DNA from 2 places in the Comamonas sp. FUJ_7 genome. Region 2 is predicted to be linked to the other one. Evidence: predicted binding sites of a transcription regulator. Region 2 holds the regulator's gene; the other holds the start of a gene.
The links. Region 2 encodes HrcA, which represses chaperone genes, less so after heat shock. Its sites were predicted from a motif close to TTAGCACTCNNNNNNNNNGAGTGCTAA; they were not measured.
Positions count from the first base shown of each region.

Region 1: groES (co-chaperone GroES) is a predicted target of HrcA. The motif match lies at 3,147-3,173, and genes of this name have one in related genera.

Region 1 is NZ_JBXXZI010000004.1:184,936-195,247, forward strand. It holds gene AC2I9W_RS07995 (NAD+ synthase) at 1-490, shown strand, start outside; gene AC2I9W_RS08000 (bifunctional nicotinamide-nucleotide adenylyltransferase/Nudix hydroxylase) at 603-1,763, shown strand; gene AC2I9W_RS08005 (GNAT family N-acetyltransferase) at 1,839-2,333, shown strand; gene AC2I9W_RS08010 (H-NS histone family protein) at 2,523-2,861, shown strand; gene groES (co-chaperone GroES) at 3,257-3,547, shown strand; gene groL (chaperonin GroEL) at 3,654-5,297, shown strand; gene AC2I9W_RS08025 (porin) at 5,457-6,611, opposite strand; gene AC2I9W_RS08030 (porin) at 6,843-7,907, opposite strand; gene coq7 (2-polyprenyl-3-methyl-6-methoxy-1,4-benzoquinone monooxygenase) at 8,234-8,851, shown strand; gene AC2I9W_RS08040 (OsmC family protein) at 8,917-9,369, opposite strand; gene ilvA (threonine ammonia-lyase, biosynthetic) at 9,753-10,312, shown strand, end outside.
Region 2 is NZ_JBXXZI010000004.1:5,707-16,018, forward strand. It holds gene AC2I9W_RS07130 (tryptophan--tRNA ligase) at 1-679, shown strand, start outside; gene AC2I9W_RS07135 (response regulator transcription factor) at 770-1,483, shown strand; gene AC2I9W_RS07140 (FecR family protein) at 1,597-3,282, shown strand; gene AC2I9W_RS07145 (CHASE2 domain-containing protein) at 3,399-5,762, shown strand; tRNA gene AC2I9W_RS07150 (tRNA-Arg) at 5,829-5,905, opposite strand; tRNA gene AC2I9W_RS07155 (tRNA-Ile) at 6,022-6,098, opposite strand; gene hrcA (heat-inducible transcriptional repressor HrcA) at 6,151-7,158, opposite strand; gene AC2I9W_RS07165 (NAD kinase) at 7,188-8,087, shown strand; gene recN (DNA repair protein RecN) at 8,090-9,853, shown strand; gene rapZ (RNase adapter RapZ) at 9,857-10,312, shown strand, end outside.

The DNA.
Region 1 (10,312 bases), 180 kb from region 2:
CCACCTGCTACTGACCACAGGCAACAAATCCGAAGTGTCCGTGGGCTACTGCACGCTGTACGGCGACACCAACGGCGGCTTGGGCCTGCTGGGCGACCTGTACAAGACCGAGGTGTTTGAGCTGTCGCGCCACATCAATGAATACGCGGGCCGCGAGCTGATTCCGCAGGCCATCATCGACAAGCCGCCCTCGGCCGAACTGGCACCGGGCCAGCGCGATGATGACAGCCTGCCGCCTTACCCCGTGCTGGACGAGATCCTTAAATGGCATATCGAAGGCCAGCACCTGTCCAGCAAGGAATATGCCCAGGCTGCCGCCTTTGTGGAGCAGCTCAGAATGCAGGCCGGCGGGCCCGAGATCATTGCCCACGTTCAAAAGCTGGTGTTCCGTAGCGAATACAAGCGGCGCCAGGCCCCGCCCATGCTGCGAGTTCGCCCACGCGCCTTTGGCACCGGCCGGCAAATGCCAATTGCGGCACACTACGAGTAAGCTTCCATCTATCAAAAAGTGAGCTGATAGCGCTTACCCATCAAGCGTTTCAGCCACTTTTCATCTATTTCCTGCCCGTAAGGGCCGTGTTTTCAGTACGGGTTTCGCTCACATGCCTCAAGCCAGTTCCCATACCGCCAGCAAGCGCGTCATCTCTCCCGCTCCCGAGACTTTGCCCACCTCCATGCCGCTGCACACCGCCGTGCTGATTGGCCGCTTTCAGCCGCTGCACAACGGCCATATGGCACTGCTGCACGCCGCGCTGGAGCGCGCAAGACAAGTTGTGGTGGTGCTGGGCAGCGCCTGGCAGGCACCCAACCCAAAAAATCCGTTCAGCTGGCAGGAACGCGCGCAGATGATGCGCGACGCGCTATCAAAAGAGGACGCCGAGCGAGTGCACTGCGTGCCCGTGCGCGACTATTACAACGAGCCGCTGTGGGTGCAGGCCGTGCGCGAAGCCGTGGCGTCCCGCGTGCCAGAGGGCGCCAGCGTGGCCTTGGTTGGCCACTTCAAGGACTCCAGCAGCAGCTATCTGGCGCGCTTTCCGGGCTGGGAGCTGATCAGCCTGCCGCGTCTGGGTCAGTTTGATGCCACGCCGTTGCGCGAAATCTTCTTTGGCGAAGGCTCAGTCTCACCCGAAGCCATGGAGGCTGCCCTCGCCAAGCTCTCCAGCCAGATGCCCGAGACCTCGCTGGCCTTTTTGCGCCACTGGGCGCATACGCCGCTGTATGTGCGCATGCAAAAAGAGTGGCACATGCTGCAGGCCTATAAGCAAGCCTGGGCCAAGGCACCGTATGCACCCATGTTTGTCACCGTGGACGCGCTGCTGCGCTGCCACGCCAAAGGCAAGGACCAGGTGCTGCTGATTCAGCGCGGCCACGCGCCCGGCCAAGGGCTGTGGGCCATGCCCGGCGGCTTTCTGGAGCAGCGCGACAGCCTGTGGCAGTCCTGCGTGCGCGAGCTTCGCGAGGAAACCTGCTCCGCCGTTAGCGAGGCCGACTTGCTGGCCGCCCTGCAAGCCGTGCAGGTGTTTGACCACCCCGATCGCAGCCTGCGCGGGCGTACCATTACCCATGTGCACTATCTGGACCTGGGCGTGCAGCCCAGTCTGCCGCCGGTGCAAGGCGCAGACGATGCCGCCCTGGCCCGCTGGGTGCCGATTGCCGATCTGGCGCAGATGGAGGGCGAGTTCTTCGAGGACCACTTCCAGATCCTGTGCCAATTCCTGCCCATTACCCTGGCGCATCACGAGCCAGCGCTGCAGGTGGCCTAAGGCAGAGAAAACATTAAAACCATAGCTACAAGCGCTTACCAGGAAAGCGATTGAGGCACTTTTTATATAAATTTCATGAGTCAACTCAACATTCGCCCCGCTACCGAGCAGGACATAGACCTCATCCTGCACTTTGTGCGTGAACTCGCCATTTATGAAAAGGCCGAGCATGAAGTCAAAGCCACACCAGATCATGTGCGGCGTACTCTCTTCTGCGACAACCCCGCCGTCTTTGGTTTGATCTGCGAAGTCGATGCAAAGCCTGTTGGCTTTGCCGTTTATTTCTTCAACTATTCGACATGGCAAGGCCAGCACGGCCTGTACCTGGAAGACCTGTACGTGACACCCGACTCGCGCGGTCACGGCGCAGGCAAGGCTTTGCTCCAACACCTGGCACAGATTGCGCTAGAAAAAGACTGCGGCCGCTTTGAGTGGAGCTGCCTGGACTGGAACACCCCCTCCATCAAGTTCTATGACAGCCTCGGAGCACTTCCCCAGAAAGAGTGGATTCGTTACCGCATGACAGGTGACGCACTGCAAGCCATGGCACGCGGCGGGCAAAACCGCTAAGCACGCTCCAGCGCAGCATCCTCAGACAGAGCTGCCCAGGCGTGCGGCGCGCCCCAAGCAGCACCAAGTGTGTACGCAGCTTCAACAATGCGAATAGGTTTGGTTTGCGTCAAAATATGAAGTTTCCAAAAGCAACAACAAAGGCGGCGCTCAGGGCTGGCCTTTCACACTTATCCTCTGGACTCCTGGATGCCTAGCTCTCAAGAACTCAAAGCTAAAAAAGATGCGCTGGACAAGCTCATCGAAGAAGCACGCCTCGCCGAAGCCAAAGAAGCTTTGGCCACCATCAAAGAACTGATTCAGACCTTCGGCTTCACTTCTCAACAAGTCTTCCCCTGGAAGCCCGAAGAAAAGAAAAAGGTTACAGCCAAGTACTACGATCCCGAGAGTGGCTCCACTTGGTCAGGTCGCGGCAAGCCACCAAAGTGGATTGAGGGCAAGGATCGCGAGCAGTATCTAATCGACACCACACCGACCTACGACTTCAACGCCCCGCGCGACGAAAAAAACCCATTCCCGGTCCAGTAAACACCAAACTCATGCGATGCTGCGCTGCAGGAGTGGATACAGAAGCGAACTCTTGCAACAGTAATGCCGCTACGCCCCGCCCAGGCCTACATGGTCATCACAGTCTTATGTACTTTGACCTCCCACTGAGCTTGCAATGAGTTCTCGCAGCACACCACTTGCGTGCTGCTTGGGGTATTCAAGCCCCTTCCATGGCTACCGCCACCTCTCTTCCATCCCATTAGTCATGAGTTCTGTGCCATCAACACAGACCAGCTCTTGAAACTCCAGAAAATTGCCTTATTATTAGCACTCGATGGGGTTGAGTGCTAACAACTTAATCCCAGCTATTCCGAATGCCAGCTAGGATGGCTGGCAAGTCTTGTTTCAACTTTGTTGATGTATTAGGAGTTGGTATGAACCTGCGTCCCCTGCACGATCGCGTGATCGTCAAGCGCCTCGAAAACGAAACCAAGACAGCCTCGGGCATCGTGCTCCCTGATGCTGCCACCGAGAAGCCTGACCAAGGCGAGGTGCTGGCTGTGGGTCCCGGCAAGCGCAATGACAAGGGCGAGCAAATCGCTCTGAACGTGAAGGTCGGTGACCGCGTTCTGTTTGGCAAGTACTCTGGCCAGGCCGTGAAGATCAACGGCGACGAACTGCTGGTCATGAAGGAAGACGATCTGTTCGCAGTCGTCGAGAAGTAATTCGCTCAAGCGATTTACTTCATTCAAACACTGAATTTCATAGCTGCCAGCACTTACCAGATAAAGGCTGGCAGGCAATTTGAACCCAATTCTTTAGGAGCCAAAAATGGCAGCAAAAGACGTAGTTTTCGGCGGTGAAGCACGTGCACGCATGGTTGAAGGCGTGAACATTCTGGCTAACGCAGTCAAGGTTACATTGGGCCCCAAGGGTCGCAACGTGGTGCTGGAGCGCTCGTTCGGCGCTCCTACCGTGACCAAGGACGGTGTGTCCGTGGCCAAGGAAGTGGAACTGAAAGACAAGCTGCAGAACATGGGTGCTCAGCTGGTTAAGGAAGTCGCTTCCAAGACCAACGACATCGCTGGTGACGGTACAACGACTGCTACCGTGCTGGCACAAGCCATCGTGCGCGAAGGCTCTAAGTACGTAGCCGCTGGTCTGAACCCCATGGACCTGAAGCGCGGTATCGACAAGGCTGTTGCAGCCCTGGTGGAAGAGCTGAAGAAGCAATCCAAGGCCACCACCACTTCCAAGGAAATCGCCCAAGTGGGTTCGATCTCCGCCAACTCCGACGAGTCCGTGGGCAGCATCATCGCTGAAGCCATGGATAAGGTGGGCAAGGAAGGCGTGATCACCGTGGAAGAAGGCAAGAGCCTGGCCAACGAACTGGATGTCGTCGAAGGCATGCAATTCGACCGCGGCTACCTGTCGCCTTACTTCATCAACAACCCCGAAAAGCAATCCGCTGTTCTGGACAACCCCTTCGTGCTGCTGTTCGACAAGAAGATCAGCAACATCCGTGACCTGCTGCCTACTCTGGAAGCCGTCGCTAAGGCTGGCCGTCCTCTGCTGATCATTGCAGAAGACGTTGAAGGCGAAGCCCTGGCGACTCTGGTGGTCAACACCATCCGCGGCATCCTGAAGGTTGTGGCTGTGAAGGCTCCTGGCTTCGGCGACCGCCGCAAGGCCATGCTGGAAGACATCGCCATCCTGACTGGCGGCAAGGTCATCGCTGAAGAAGTGGGCCTGTCGCTGGACAAGGTGACTTTGGAAGACCTGGGCCAAGCTCAACGCGTCGAAATCGGCAAGGAAAACACCACCATCATCGACGGTGCTGGCAAGGCTGACGAAATTGAAGCCCGCGTGAAGCAAATCCGCATCCAGATCGAAGAAGCTACTTCCGACTACGACCGCGAAAAGCTGCAAGAGCGCGTGGCCAAGCTGGCCGGCGGTGTGGCCGTGATCAAGGTTGGCGCTGCCACCGAAGTCGAAATGAAGGAAAAGAAGGCCCGCGTGGAAGACGCCCTGCACGCTACCCGCGCTGCCGTGGAAGAAGGCATCGTGGCCGGCGGTGGCGTGGCACTGCTGCGCGCCAAGCAAGCCGTGGGTGAAATCTCGACAGGCAACGTCGAGCAAGACGCTGGCGTGAAGCTGGTGTTGAAGGCCATCGAAGCGCCTCTGCGCGAAATCGTGGCCAATGCCGGTGGCGAGCCTTCCGTGGTGGTGGATGCTGTGCTGAAGGGCCAAGGCAACTTCGGTTTCAACGCCGCTAACGAAACTTACGGCGACATGCTGGAAATGGGTATCCTGGACCCCACCAAGGTGACCCGTACAGCTCTGCAAAACGCCGCTTCCGTGGCATCTCTGCTGCTGACCACCGAGTGCATGATCGCTGAAGCCCCCAAGGCTGAAGGCGCACCTGCCATGCCCGACATGGGTGGCATGGCCGGTATGGGTGGCATGGGCATGTAATTGCCTGGCTGCTGACTGGGTGGTTTTTACTACTCAGTTCCGCAAACAAAAAGGCCGCTTTCGCGGCCTTTTTTGCGTCTGCTTGATCTTCTCAAATACCTTGGGCAATAAAAGCCAGAAAATCAATTAGCTGGCTTTTAGTTTTAAATCAACTGATGATTAGAAGCGATGGCGCAGGCCAATAGTGATACCGGTACGCTTCTTGGCCCCATATTGATCCAGCGCCACTTGACTGCCACCTTTCACCTTGGTGTGGTCTACACCAAAGTAAGCATCAGTTCTCTTCGAGAACGCATAGTCAACGACTGCGACCATAAAGTCTGCCTTACCGTTGTAGCTTCCGCCAGCAGATCCAGATTGTTTGGCATGGTAATAATGCAGTCCAGCATTAATCTGAGGCGTGATTTGATAGCCCGCTCCAATCTTGTACATTTCACGCTTATCGGCATTCCCTGCCATAAAGCCGCCGTTAGATGAGCCTTGCCAGTAAAGGCTCAAGAGAGTGGAGTCAACCGCTGCATCAATGGGATTTGTCGCAGAGTATGCGTCTTTGCGCTTATTCACACCGTATCCCAAATTGACATACAAGGGACCAGATCGATAAGAGCCACCCAACGTCCAAGCATCGACTGCCGTACCTGCTGGCAATGTAGTTCTCAAGAATCCACCACCCAAAGAAATTCCACTTTGGGAGTAACGCAAATAGCCACCTGCTGTTTTTGTAGGCCCACCAACCGCACCCGCCACATCAGCAGGAGAAGTAAATGGGCCTTTATTACCCTCATCAAAAGAGTATTGCAAAGCCCCACGCACAGGGCCGAACTCAGCCACATATTTCAGCATGTTATTGGCGCGCGCCCCCATGGACATACCAATTTCAGGCTTATAGGCCTCCATATAAGGAGAGTATGGAAAAGAGGAATAGGTTGAGGTCACCAAATCAAACAACATGTTGTATTGGCGGCCCATGGTTATCTGACCAAAACTCTTGCTTCGCAGCCCAACCCATGACTGCTGAAAAAAATTAGTACTAGCCGAGACACCAGAATCCGTCAGAAAGCGGGCCTCCAGGTTTGCAATCGCCGATAAGCCTCCACCCAAGTCTTCGGTCACATTAATACCCCAACGACTTTGCGACATACCGCCACCAATCATTTGGGTTAATCCACTTTTATCTGCCCCTTCATTAGTAGTGTGACGAATCGCAGCATCCACAATTCCATAAAGCTGTACGCTGCTTTGCGCATAAGCAATGCCTCCAAGAGAACCCAGTACCGCCAAAGCCAATGTCTTTTTCACAAACGAAGCTGTCATTGTGTTGCCTCTCTCAGTTCACAAACAGTTGGTGGAAATTTCATTCTAGAAATGCTTTTCACAACTGAGCGTGCATTGGCGCAAGCGCAACACAGGCCTTCCCCTCTTAGGGATTACCTTCTCGCCACCACTCTTTAAGGCCTAACCCTTTGGTAAGGCAAAATAAAAAAGGCCTGTCTTTCGACAGGCCTTTTAAGCTTTAAGCAATGACTGGCTTATGCCAGCAACTGATTAGAAAGCGTGGCGGATACCAACTTGCACGCCAGTCTGGTTGCGAGCAGCGCCGCTGTCCTTCAGACCGATGTTGTTGCTCACACCCTTGGAAGCCAGGGACATGTAAGAACCTTCCTTGTTCTTCAGGTAAGCCACAGTACCGTACACAGCAGTGCGCTTGGACAGGTTGTGGACATAACCCAGGGACAGTTGGTGAGCCTTGGTGTCAGCAGCCTTCTGGTCGTACAGAGCGTACTGCAGCTTCACTTCGCCAACGCCACCCACAGGAGCGGACACGCCCAGCAGGTAGTTGTTGAACTTAGCGCTGGAGCCCAGTTCGGGCTTGTACTTGATCTGCTGAGCCAGACCTGCAACCTTGGCCACACCAAAGTTGTAAGAGGCACCGATAGAGTATTCGTCACGGTCAGCCTGCAAGCCAGCAACAGCAGTCTTCGCTGTACCGTAAGCAGCTGTCACGCTCAGGGGGCCGTTGTCATAGCCAACGTTACCACCGACATAACGGCCTTGCTTGGTACCAGCAACTTGCTTTTCATCAAAAGCATAGCTCACGTTAGCTGTGAAGCCGCTGAAGTTAGGCGAAGAGTAGGACAGCATGTTGTCCTTACGGATGGTGTTGCCATCAGCCAAGCCTGTACCAGCCCAGTCCTTGTAACCCATGTTCTGGCCGATACCGGTAGCGCCGAACAGGTCATACTTCAGACCAGCACGGAATGTGGGTGTTGTTTCACGACCCAGACGAACTTCACCGAAGTTACCGGACAGACGGACTGTGGATTCGCGCTTGAAATTGAAGCCGGAAGCATTGCCGTCGTCACCGAAGATTTCGCCTTCCAGCCAGAAACCAGCCTTCAGACCGCCACCCAGGTCTTCTGTACCGCGCAGGCCCAGACGGCTGGTTGCGTTACCGCTGGTGTGCATACCGTAGTTGCTGCCGTTGCCGCCGTCAGCATTGCTCACGTACGACACGCCAGTGTCAACGATACCGAACAGGGTCACGGAAGATTGAGCCATTGCGGCGCCGGAAGCGGCCAGCACTGCCAGGGCGATCAGAGATTTTTTCATTACGAGTTACTCCAAGGTTTAGAAGGGCGCCGGTTCTATGGGAGAGAGACTTGAGCCTCGAGCTCCACCGGTTTCCCGCGCCAACCTCCTGGTGGGGAAGTTGGGTCTATTGCACCAGACCCCCGAGCCCAGCGCAAAGGAATTCACCCAAAACCGCTCGATTCGGCGCGTTTTCGTTGCAGCACCGCAACAAAGTACAGCGCTATACAAGAGGCAACCTCTTGAGGGTTCGCACCTGGCATTGCCCCAGCACAAATGATGGATGCAGTGCTCTGGTGTACCTTACGGGCATTGGCACGTCTTCTGTGCCTTAGCAAATTTTAGTCATGGATCAATTTCTGACCGCTGCCGATGCAGCTCTTCGCACTCTGTTTGCCGACCCGGTGGCCGCAGAGCGCTCGCCTGCAGCTGGGATCGCCGAAGCCGATCTGAGCGATGAACAGCGCAAGCTCTCTGCAGCCTTGATGCGCGTCAATCATGTGGGAGAAGTCTGCGCGCAGGCTCTCTATAACGCTCAGGCAATGGTGACCAAAGATTCAGAGTTGCGCGAGCACCTGCTGCAGGCAGCCCGTGAGGAAATGGATCACCTGGCCTGGACACGTGAGCGTCTGCACGCCCTGGGTGATCGCCCGTCCTTGCTCAATCCTTTATGGTTTGCTGGCGCCTTCGCCATAGGCACAGTCGCTGCAAAGATCAGCGATGCCGCCAGCCTGGGCTTTGTGGTTGAAACAGAAAACCAGGTTTCCTCTCACCTGGAAAGCCATTTGGGTCGTTTGCCCGAAGAGGATGAGGCCTCGCGCGCTGTGGTGGAGCGCATGAAAGAGGATGAAGAGCGCCATGCCGCAGCCGCCATTGACGAGGGCGCGATGCAGTTGCCTCCGATCGCTCAAGGTCTGATGCGCATGGCGGCTAAGGTCATGACGACCACGGCGCACCGCATTTGAATTTGCCACAGTGACAAAAACGCAAACGGGCCGCTCAGGCCCGTTTTTCATGGGTGAAGTGAAGATCAGGCTTCGACGATATCAAAGCCCGTGGTGATCTCAGCAGTCTTGCCCAGCATGATGGTCGCCGAGCAGTATTTGTCATGGCTCATGGCAATCGCACGCTCGACCGCTGCGGCGGGCAGGTTCTTGCCGCTGACCGTGAACTGCATATGAATCTTGGTGAACACCTTGGGCTCAGTCTCTGCACGCTCTGAGGTCAGTTGAACGCTGCAGCCCTTCACGTCATGACGGCCACGTTTGAGGATGAGCACCACGTCGTACGCAGTGCAGCCACCAGCACCTGCCAGCAGCATCTCCATGGGGCGCGGCGCCTGGTTAAGACCGCCGTTGGCAGGATTTTTTTCATCAGGAGCACCATCCATGTTCACTACATGGCCGCTGCCAGTCTCTGCCACAAAACCCATGCCCGAGCGCGTTCCGACAGCCGCGCCAGTCCAACTCACTGTGCATTCCATTGTTTCTCCTCTCAAAGCTGTTGCAATTTTGCATCAAATACATAAAAACCCGAATCTTTTGATGCACAGAAATTTCAAGCCCTCTACAATACAACTCAAGCGTTACCTGTGAGGTCAAACCCGCAGGCAGACTGCAGATTAATGGATAGTCCTAGTCTGTATCGCATCAGTTGTCTCCTCCACCTCCTCTAATGGTGGATTCAGCCCCTAGCTTTTTAGCTAGGGGCTTTTTTTCGTCCCTGTGCATCCTGCTTCTCTGACCACCAGCCCTCACCTCTTGAGTGAGTACTGCAGCGCAGCATTCAAGCGCCTATCATGGTCGGCTTCCATGCACCTGGCAGGCAGATTGCCCTGACTTCGGTGCAATGCTCTCGACTCGCACCATGACCCAAGCCCTCACCCCTGCCGATTATCTGACTCGCATCCTCAATGCACGCGTCTATGACGTGGCCGTGGAATCGGATCTGGACATCGCCAAAAGCCTCAGCCGCCGCCTGCACAACAAGGTGTTGCTCAAACGCGAAGATCAGCAGCCTGTCTTCAGCTTCAAGCTGCGCGGCGCCTACAACAAGATGGCCAACCTAACGGCCGAGCAGCTGCAAAAAGGCGTGATTTGCGCCAGCGCGGGCAACCATGCCCAAGGCACGGCCCTGAGCGCCAAGAAACTGGGCTGCCGCGCCGTGATCGTGATGCCCACCACCACGCCTCAGGTCAAAGTGGATGCCGTGGCCGCACTGGGCGGCGAAGTGGTGCTGGCCGGCGAGAGCTATTCCGATGCCTACAAGCACTCCGTCAAGCTGCAAAAATCCGAAGGGCTGACCTTTGTCCACCCCTTTGACGACCCCGATGTGATTGCCGGCCAGGGCACGATTGCCATGGAGATGCTGCGCCAGCTGCAGCAGCTGGGCAGCCAGCGGCTGGATGCGATTTTTGTACCCATCGG
Region 2 (10,312 bases):
CAACAACACTATTCCGCTGTTTGCACCCCGCGAACAGCTCAAAAAGCTCATCAACAGCATTACCACCGACTCGCGTGCACCTGGCGAGCCCAAGGAAGTCGAAGGCTCGGCCTTGTTCCAGATCTATCAAGGCTTTGCCAGCGAAGAGGAAACCGCTGCCCTTCGCAAGCTGTATGCCCAAGGGATTGCCTGGGGTGACGCCAAGCAGATGCTGTTCGAGCGCATCGACCGCGAAATCGCCCCCATGCGTGAGCGCTACGAATACCTGATTGCCCACCCCGCAGAGCTGGAAGCAATTTTGCAGGCCGGTGCCGTCAAGGCACGCAAGCTGGCTACTCCGCTGCTGCAACAACTGCGCAGCGCCGTGGGTATTCGCAACCTGGCCCAGGCCAGCCAAGCCAAGGCCAAGGTGGCCAAGGCAGCTTTGCCCCAATTCAAGCAATACCGCGAAGCCGATGGCCAGTTCTACTTCAAGCTGGTGGCCGCCGACGGCCAGTTGCTGCTGCAAAGCCAAGGCTTTACAGCCCCCAAAGAAGCCGGTCAAAGCATTGGCCAGCTGCAGCGCGAAGGTGCAAAGGCCCTGGAGGCACTCAAGCCCCGCCTGCAAACCGTGGAAGGCGTCAGCGACGAGCAGGTCATCCAGGCTCTGGAACAGTTGCGGGAAGCCGCAGAGCAATAAACTGCTCTCTATCAATGTAGAGAGAGCTGCCTGCGCGCCCTCAGGCAACAGGCAGCACCCATGCAATCCTTAGCGCTAAAGGAATGATGAATGCGTATTGCCGCCTTGGATGATGATCCTCTGCAACTGGAATTGCTGCGTGAAGTCGCAACAGACGCTGGACACAGCTGCCACACGTTTCTCAAAGGTGCGACGCTGCAGCAGGAGTTGCGACGCGAGAGCTTCGACCTTTTGCTCATCGACTGGGAGCTGCCCGACACCAACGGGCCAGACGTCGTGCGCTGGGTACGTGCGCAGGTCAGCAAGGATGTCCCCATCATCTTTGTGACCCACCGCAGTGAAGAAGCCGACATTGTGGAAGGCCTGGCCAGCGGCGCCGATGATTTCATGATCAAGCCCATCCGGGCAGGCGAATTGCGCGCCCGTATCTCTGCACTGCTGCGCCGCGCCTATCCTCTGGCCTCGCAAAGCGTGCTGAACTTCGGCCCCTATCGCTTCATCACGGCCACCAATGGCATTGAGATCGACGGCAAGCCCGTGGAAGTGACCCACCGCGAATACACGCTGGCACTGACCTTGTTTCAGAACCGGGGTCGCCTGCTCTCGCGCGACCATCTGCGTGAGGTCGTCTGGGGTCATAACGCCGAAGTGCAGTCGCGCTCACTGGACACCCATGTCTCACGCCTGCGCAATCTGCTGAACCTGCGGGCGGGTCAGCCCTATGCCATCTCGGCCGTCTACGGCTATGGCTACCGACTCGACGCACCAGAAACCGCAGACCCTTCAGACCCGCAAAGCACTTGATTTTTCATAGCTAAACAGCCATACCCAGTCTTCACAAAATGCCTATTTCACGTCAATTCCGCCACCCCGCCCCCAACACGCCGCCCTCGCTTGGCTCCCGCGTGGTCTGGGTCATGGCTGCCGGGTTGACCATGGCATCCCTGTCCCACGCCCAGATCGCGCCACGCGGCAGCGATGTCATTGCACACCGCGTTGTCACTGGCGACACACTGGAAGTGCTGGCCGCTCGCTACCTGGGCGACCGCTCGCGCTGGACCGCACTGCAAAGCCATAACAAGGTGGATGACCCCTTCCGCCTGCGCCCCGGATCGGTGCTGGAAATCCCCGCGCGCCTCTTGCGCGCTGCCGCCGCCTCCGTAGAGTTTGTGCAAGGTGATGTGCGCCGCACCCGTTCTCTGGATCACCTGGCGGACTCCGCCGATGCCACGCCCGAGCCCGTACAAAAAGGTCAGCAGCTGCAAGAGGGCGATGCGCTCAAGGTTCCCGCCAATGCCTTTGTCTCCGTGCGCCTGGCTGATGGCTCGCTGGTGCGTGTACAGTCCGAATCCGATGTGGAACTGCGCCAAATGCGCCGCAAGGGCCGTGCCGGTAGTCTGCAGTCCGTGCTGGACTTGCGAGAAGGATCGGTAGAGGCCTCCGTACCCAGACAGTCCAGCAATCAGCCTCATGGCGAGCGTCGCTTTGAAATCCGCACTCTGGCGGCTTCGACCAGTGTTCGCGGCACACAATTTCTGGTGCTGACCGACCGCCAGGGCCAGACGGCTGCGGCCGTAGATGAGGGTTCTGTGGCCGTACAGGCCGGTCAGCCCTCGGCCTTGCTCAAGCCCGGTCAGGGCCTGGCAGTTGCAGCTAACGGCTCTCTGGGCAAGCCCACGCCCATGCTGGACGCGCCCGATGTGTCAGCCTGGCCTGCAGTTGCCGAAGATGCCAACTGGGTCAGCCTGCCCCTGCCCGTCATGAAAGGGGCCGTGCGCTATCAAGTAGTGATTGCTCACGACAAGGATTTGACCCAGATCGTGCGTAGCGGCCTTTTCACACAATCGCCCGCTCGGCTTACGGGCGTGGACGATGGCGACTACATTGCTGCCATTCGTGCCATGGATGCCAACGGCATTCCCGGCAAACGCAGCTTTCATGCGCTGCGTGTCAAAGCCCATCCCGTGCCGCCGCTGTACGAGTCCCCCGAGCCCGGCGCCACCATCGGCCTGGGCCAGCACGGCCTGCAATGCACCAAGGTGGCAGAGGCTTCTGCCTATCGCATTCAGGTCAGCGCGGCTGATGGCAACTTTGCCCAGCCTGTCATCGATGCCAGCGACCTCAAGGACTGCGCCCTGCCAGCCAGTACTCTGGCCAAGCTGCCCGCCGGCTCCTATCAGTGGCGCGTGGGCAGTATTCGCACTTTGAACAATGGGCAGCCCGACGCCGGCCCCTTTGCCGCGCCCCAGACGCTGAAGCTGGCGCAAGCGCCTCAATCCCCAGAGCTGCAAATGGGTGGCAGCCCCGGTGAAGGCAGCCGCAATATCCGCTGGCAAGGCGAAGAGGGAATGCGCTACCACATCGTCGTCGCCAGCGAACCGGGCTTTGCCGCACCCATGGTCGACACCTGGGTGACGCAGCCGCAATGGAGCACGCAGGACTTGCCTGCAGGGTCTTACTACCTGCAGATGCAGGTCGAAGATGCCAACGGCCTGCGCAGCAATTTCTCTGCCGCACGGCAGTTTCAGACCGGCAACTGGGTCACTTCTGCCGAAGGGCAGCCACTGACTTCCGGTGATGGCTCACGCCTCATGCGCCAGTAAAAACAATAGCTGCATGCGCCCATCTGCAATGAACTTCAGATTGATTCAATCATCAAACCATTGCAGCAAAAGCGCTATCAGCTATGGTTTTATAAGCAACCTCCTAGCCTGACTCCATGCAGGAAGCTCCTGGCCCCCGCAAAAGCCGTTTGCAAGACCTGCGTCTGAGCTGGCTGCTACTCAGTGCTTTCTTGCTTGGCATGACCTGGTGGCTCAGCGGCAGCCAGCAACTGGCCCGGGTCAACGGCATCATTCAGGACACCTCGGCCTGGCTACACCAGCGCCCAGCCTCCCCCGAGATCATCATCGTCGCCGTCGATGACGACAGCATCAGCAGCATTGGCCGCTGGCCATGGCGCCGTGCACTGCATGCCGCCGTGATTGACCACATCGCTCAAGGCCAGCCGCGCGCCATAGGCATGGACATCGTCTTCAGCGAAGAAGACTGGGACTACCCCGAAGACGACCTGCTGCTGCAAAGTGCTCTGCAAAAAAGCGGCAAGGTGGTGCTGCCCGTCACGCGCTCGGCCCAGGGCAGTGTCACCCTGCCTTTGCAAGAGCTCACCAAGGCCGCCGCAGCGCTAGGCCACACCCAGATGCCCGTGGATGCCAACGGAATGGTGCGGCGCTTCTACGCTCAGGAAGGCACGGCAGATGAGCTTTGGTGGCATATGGCGCTAAGCCTTCACTGCATTGGCGAAACCCGTCTTGCCTGCCAGCAAAAGCCGGTATCTGCGGAAGCGCTGCCCGCCACCGCCTCCTCCACATGGCAGCGCCACAACCCTCAGATCGTCACCTTTGCATCAGCGGCGCAAGATCGCCGCAAAGGCTATCAGCCGCCTTTCACCACGTACTCCTACATTGACGTGCTGCGCGGCGATATTCCAGCCGCCACGTTTCGCGGCAAATATGTGCTGATCGGTGCCACTGCCGCCGGACTGGGCGAAAAATTCACCGCCCCCATTGGCCTGGATGCGCGCCTGATCTCCAACGTGGAGATGCAGGGCCATGTGCTCAACGGGATTTTGCAGGACACGCACCTGAAGCCGGCCGCGCCCCTGCTCAATCGTGCTCTCAACCTGCTGCCAGTGTTGCTGGGCCTACTGGCTCTGGCCTGGTTTGGCCCCTCGGGCGGCTTACTGGCAAGCGGCTTGCTGGCCTTACTATGCCTGCTGGCAGCCGGCCTGGCACCACGCTGGGGCCATATACAAACCGCCCCGGCAGCGGCGCTGCTGGGCTTGTCGCTTGCCTACCCTTTGTGGAGCTGGCTGCGACTGCGCGCTGCCACGCGCTTTCTGGCGCTGGAGCTACAAGATTTGCAAGGCCAGGGCCTGCCAGCCCTCTCATTCAAAAACGATGCCCTTGATCAGCGCATTGCTGCCGTAGAGCACGCCTCTCGCCAACTTCGCGCCCTGCATCACTTCGTCAGCGAAAGCCTGCGCCAGCTGCCCTCGGCCACCTTTGTCTGCGACCGCGATGGATATCTGCTTCTCGCCAATACCGCCGCTCATCGCTACATACAAAGCCTGGGCGAAAACCTTCAGCAAGGCGATGACCTGGTGCAGTTGCTAAGCGGGCTGAGCAACGCCACCAGTCACGACTACCGCTCAGCGAACCTGCCAGCCAGCAGTGCTCCGCTGCTCACCCGCGCCGCCTTGCAGCAAGCGCGCTTGCCCCAGCAAAGCGAAGGGCGTGACACACAGGGGCGCTATCTGATGCTGCTAAGCCAGGCCTTCGAGGCCCCACCCACTTCGGGCTGGCTGATTACCCTGATCGATATCAGCGACCTGCGCAGCGCACAAGCCCAGCGTGATCAGGCCATGCAGTTCATCTCGCACGATATTCGCTCGCCAATCGGCTCCATCATCACCCTGCTGGAGATGCAGCAAACCAGCAAGCGCATCGAGTCCGAAGAATTGCTGTTTGCACGCATTGAAAGCTACGCCCAATCTTCGCTACAACTGGCCGACGACTTCGTGCACCTGGCTCGCGCCCAGCAGCAACACTACCGCAGCGAAATGCTGGAGCTGGGGCTGCTAGCCGATCAGGCAGTCTCGGACTGCTGGACACAAGCCCAGCAACAAAACGTCGATCTGATGTTTGAATTGCCAGAAGCCGAAGCATCTGTACGCGGAGACCCTGGCCTGCTGCATCGCGCTGTCATCAACCTGCTGACCAACGCCATCAAATACGGCAAGCCACAAGACTCTGACGCACACACCACGGTCGAAGTCAGCATCACCGATCAGGGCAAGCATTGGGGCATTGCCGTGCGTGATCACGGCCCCGGCATGGATGAAGACTCCCTCGCCAGACTCAGCCAGCCCTTTGAGCGACTTCAACAGCACCAGCGCATTGATGGCGTTGGCCTGGGCCTGACCTTCACGCGCACCGTGGCTCAACGCCATGGAGGCCGCCTGCTGATCCAGAGCCAGCTAGGCCAAGGCAGTAGCTTTACCTTGCTGATTCCCAAGGCCTGAGAGCACTTCCACCCTCCAGATACGAAAAAACCTCAGAACTTTTCAGTTCTGAGGTTTGACGTTTTTTGGTGCGGCTGGCAGGAATCGAACCCACGACCCCTTGGTTCGTAGCCAAGTACTCTATCCAGCTGAGCTACAGCCGCAACAGGGTTGTATTCTAGCAGCGTAAAAACGGCCTACAGATCAAATCTGGCAATTTTTTCACTGCATCCAAAGAAAAAGCCTGCTATCTACAAGACAGCAGGCTTTCAATGTATTTTGGTAGGGCGTGACAGACTTGAACTGTCGACCAAAGGATTATGAGTCCTCTGCTCTAACCAACTGAGCTAACGCCCCAACACTGACAACAGCCGTGGCCGCCACCAGAAAAACTTCGCTATTGTAGGGCCTAACGCTTGTGGCTCAAGGCATTGCTCACCAGTTTGGATGTGATATCCACAATCTGAATCATCTTGTCGTAGTGCATGCGTGTGGGCCCTATCACCCCCAAGGTCCCAACCACCTTGCCATCGAGCTCATAGGGAGCGCTCACCACAGACAGATCTTCGAACGGCACGGTCTGGCTCTCTCCACCGATATAGATGCGCACACCATCAGCCTGATTAGAGAAATCGAGCAATCGCAGAATCTGCGTTTTTTGCTCAAAAAGATCAAAGGCCCGCCGCAGATTGCCCATGTCGCTGGAGAAATCACTGACTGACAGCAGGTTGCGCTCACCCGCGATCACCACATCCTCCTGGTCGTGGCTGCTCATGACTTCTGTGCCTACATTAACCGCAGCCTGCATAAGTGCCGCGACCTCTCCACGCAATTGCTCGACTTCGCCCTGCAGTCTCGTACGCACCTCTTCCATCGTCAAACCAGCGTAATGATGATTGAGGAAATTAGAGGCTTCGAGCAACTGAGAAGACTGGTAATCCACATCCGTAAAAATTACGCGGTTTTGCACATCTCCTTCTGGCGAGACGATGATGACCAGAAAGCGGCGCTCAGACAGGCGCACAAACTCAATATGTTTGAAGACCGAGCTGCGCCGCGGCACCATGACCACGCCCACAAACTGGGAGAGGTTGGACAGCAGATTCGCCGCATTGGCAATGACCTTTTGCGGCTGTTCAGGCATCAGACCGGGCGTTACAAGGTCGGACCGTTCCACAGTCAGCATGGTGTCGACAAACAGTCGATACCCTCTGGCGGTCGGGACACGTCCTGCCGATGTGTGAGGACTGATGATGAGCCCCATTTCTTCCAGGTCGGCCATCACATTACGGATGGTGGCAGGCGACAATTCAAGACCCGAGGCACGTGAAAGAGTGCGCGATCCGACTGGTTGACCATCAGCGATGTAACGTTCGATCAGCGCTTTGAGCAATAACTTGGCACGTTCGTCGAGCATGATTTGATTTTAATGATGTAATTTCCAAGATGACATCCACGTTCCACCATATTGCCTTGATCGGCAAGTACCACACACCCGCCGCAGGCGCGCCATCCGAAGCTGCCAGCACGGCACTTCGAAGGATTGCGGACTATGTGCGCAGCCAGGGTTGTGAGGTGATTCTGGATACCCAGTCCGCTCTTAATTCCGGCATGAGCGACTACCCGAGCATGGATGTAGACGGCCTGGGCAGACATTGCGACTTGGGTCTAGTCCTAGGCGGGGACGGCACTATGTTAGGCGTGTGTCGCCATCTGGCTCGCTATGGCACGCCCCTAGTGGGTATCAACCAGGGCCGCCTGGGCTTTGTGACCGATATTGCCCTAGAAGAGTTTGAAGCGTCCATCACGCCCATTCTGCACGGCGAATATGAGGAGGATGAGCGTCCTCTCATGCACGCACGAGTCATGCGTGAAGGGCAATGTGTATTCGAAGCACAAGCCATGAACGATGTCGTTGTGAACCGTGGCTCAACCTCTGGCATGGTAGAGCTTCGCATTGAAGTCGGTGGGCGCTTCGTCTCCAACCAGCGCGCCGACGGCCTCATTGTGGCTTCGCCTACAGGCTCGACAGCATACGCGCTTTCAGCTGGAGGCCCCATGCTTCACCCATCCATTCCCGCCTGGGTCATTGTTCCGATTGCCCCACACAATCTCTCCAACCGCCCCATTGTTCTGTCCGACTCTCAGGAAGTGACGATTGAGGTCGTGGGTGGGCGAGGCGATGCCAGTGCCAACTTTGACATGCAATCTCTGGCCTCCTTGCAGCATGGCGATCGCATTCTGGTCAAACGCGCAGACCACAGCGTGCACTTTTTGCACCCCAAAGGCTGGAACTACTACGCCACCCTGCGCAAAAAACTGGGCTGGAACGAGGGAGGCGTCTGAACATGGCTTTGAAGCGCATCGTCTTGCAGGACTTTGTCATTGTTCAAGCACTGGATCTGGACTGGCAGTCTGGATTTACCGTTCTGACTGGCGAAACCGGTGCCGGAAAATCCATCATGCTAGACGCGCTGCAACTGGTCCTCGGTGCACGAGCCGATGCTCAGGTCGTGCGCGAGGGCTGCAGCCAAGCCGATATCTGCGCGGCATTTGATTGCCCGACTGATTTACGCCCCTGGCTGGAAGAAGCAGGCTTTTCGCAAGAGCCTGACCTGCTGCTGCGCCGCGTTATAGACAGTCAAGGCCGCAGCCGGGCATGGATCAACGGCTCTCCCGCCACAGCCACGCAGCTGCGCCATCTAGGCGAGCAGCTCATAGACATTCATGGTCAGCATGCCTGGCAAAGCCTGACCCGTCCGGATGCTGCGCGTGCCATGCTGGACACCTATGGCGGTATTGACACTGCAGCACTCAAGGCTCTGTGGCAAAGCTGGCGTCAAAGCCACCAGACGCTGGAGCAGGCGCTGGCAGCCCAAGACAATCTGCAGCGCGAGCGTGAGCGCCTTCAATGGCAGATCTCCGAGCTGGAAAAGCTCTCCCCACGCGCTGATGAGTGGGATGAGCTCAACGCACAACACACCCGGCTCTCTCACGCGCAAACCTTGATGGACTCTGCCCAGACCTGTTTGCAATTACTGGAAGATGATGACTCAGGTGCAGCCAACCCTTTAGGCAGAGCGCACCACTTGCTACAAGATCAAGAGCATCTGGAGCCTCAGTTTCAGAACATTGCCGATGTGCTGGGTTCCTGCGTCGCTCAGCTGCACGATGCTCGTCACTCCCTGCAGGCCTATTTGCGCCGTGCCGATCTGGATCCCGAGCTGCTGGCCGATCTGGACGAGCGCCTGTCACTGTGGATGCAATTGGCACGCCGCTACAAGCGTACCCCCGAGGAGTTACCTGCCTTGCTCGAAGGCTGGAAGCAAGAGCTGCGTCAGCTAGACGCCGCCGTCGATGTCGATGGCTTACGCGCAACTGAACAGGCTGCGCATCAGAAATATCTGCTCGAAGCACGCCAGATTTCTCAGCAACGTGCTCTTGCTGCACCGCGCCTGTCGCGAGCCATCACTCAGTCCATGCAGACCCTGGGCATGAAGGGGGGGCGCTTTGAAGTACAGTTGGAACAAGCCGAAATCGCCAGCCCTGCGGGCTCGGACAGCATTACCTTTCTGGTCGCAGGCCACACCGGCGCCACCCCAAAACCTATTGCCAAGGTGGCATCGGGCGGCGAGCTTTCGCGCATCTCGCTGGCCATTGCCGTGACCACCAGCGAACTCGGCCAGGCCGAGACGTTGATCTTTGACGAAGTGGATTCAGGCGTGGGTGGTGCCGTTGCCGAAACAGTGGGCCGTCTCATGCACTCCCTGGGTCACTCGCGCCAGGTGCTGGCCGTCACCCACCTGCCCCAGGTAGCCGCCTATGCCGATCAGCATTACCGCGTCACCAAGCGTCCAAAGTCCAACACCACCATCAGCAGCGTGGATCCGCTAACGGGCGAAGAGCGCGAGATGGAGATGGCTCGCATGTTGGGGGGAGAGCATTTATCCGAAGCAACCATGGCTCATGCCAGAGAAATGCTGAGCATGGCAAGATCGTCATCACAACAGCCGGCTGCAGACACCATCGTGCAGCCTTCGGCCAGCAAAGTCCGCGGCGACAAGCCAGCGGCTACGGCGCGCAAAAGCAGCAGCAAAGTCAGGGGAGTGTGAATCATGTCTATGGAGATTGTTCTGATCAGCGGCATGTCCGGGTCGGGCAAGTCCGTTGCGCTGCATGCGCTGGAGGATGCAGGCTACTACTGCGTGGACAATCTGCCGCCTGAGCTGCTTCAATCTTTTGTCGAACTCAAGTACGCGCAGCAAGACGCCAAGGTCGCTATTGCCATGGATGCACGCAGCGCCAAGGGACTGCCTCAGTTGCCTGAACAACTGGAGCGCTTGGATGCACTGGGGCTGAAACCCCGCATGATTTTTCTGGACGCTGGCACAGGCACTCTGGTGCGCCGCTTTTCCGAAACACGCAGACGCCACCCCCTGTCGCCCGGCGCGCAAACCAATGAGCGTCAGGCCTTAGTCCAGGATATCGAGAAAGAACGCGAGCTGCTGAGCAGCTTGCGCGAGCGCTCCACCATCATCGATACCAGCGATCTCAAATCCTCCCAGCTGCAA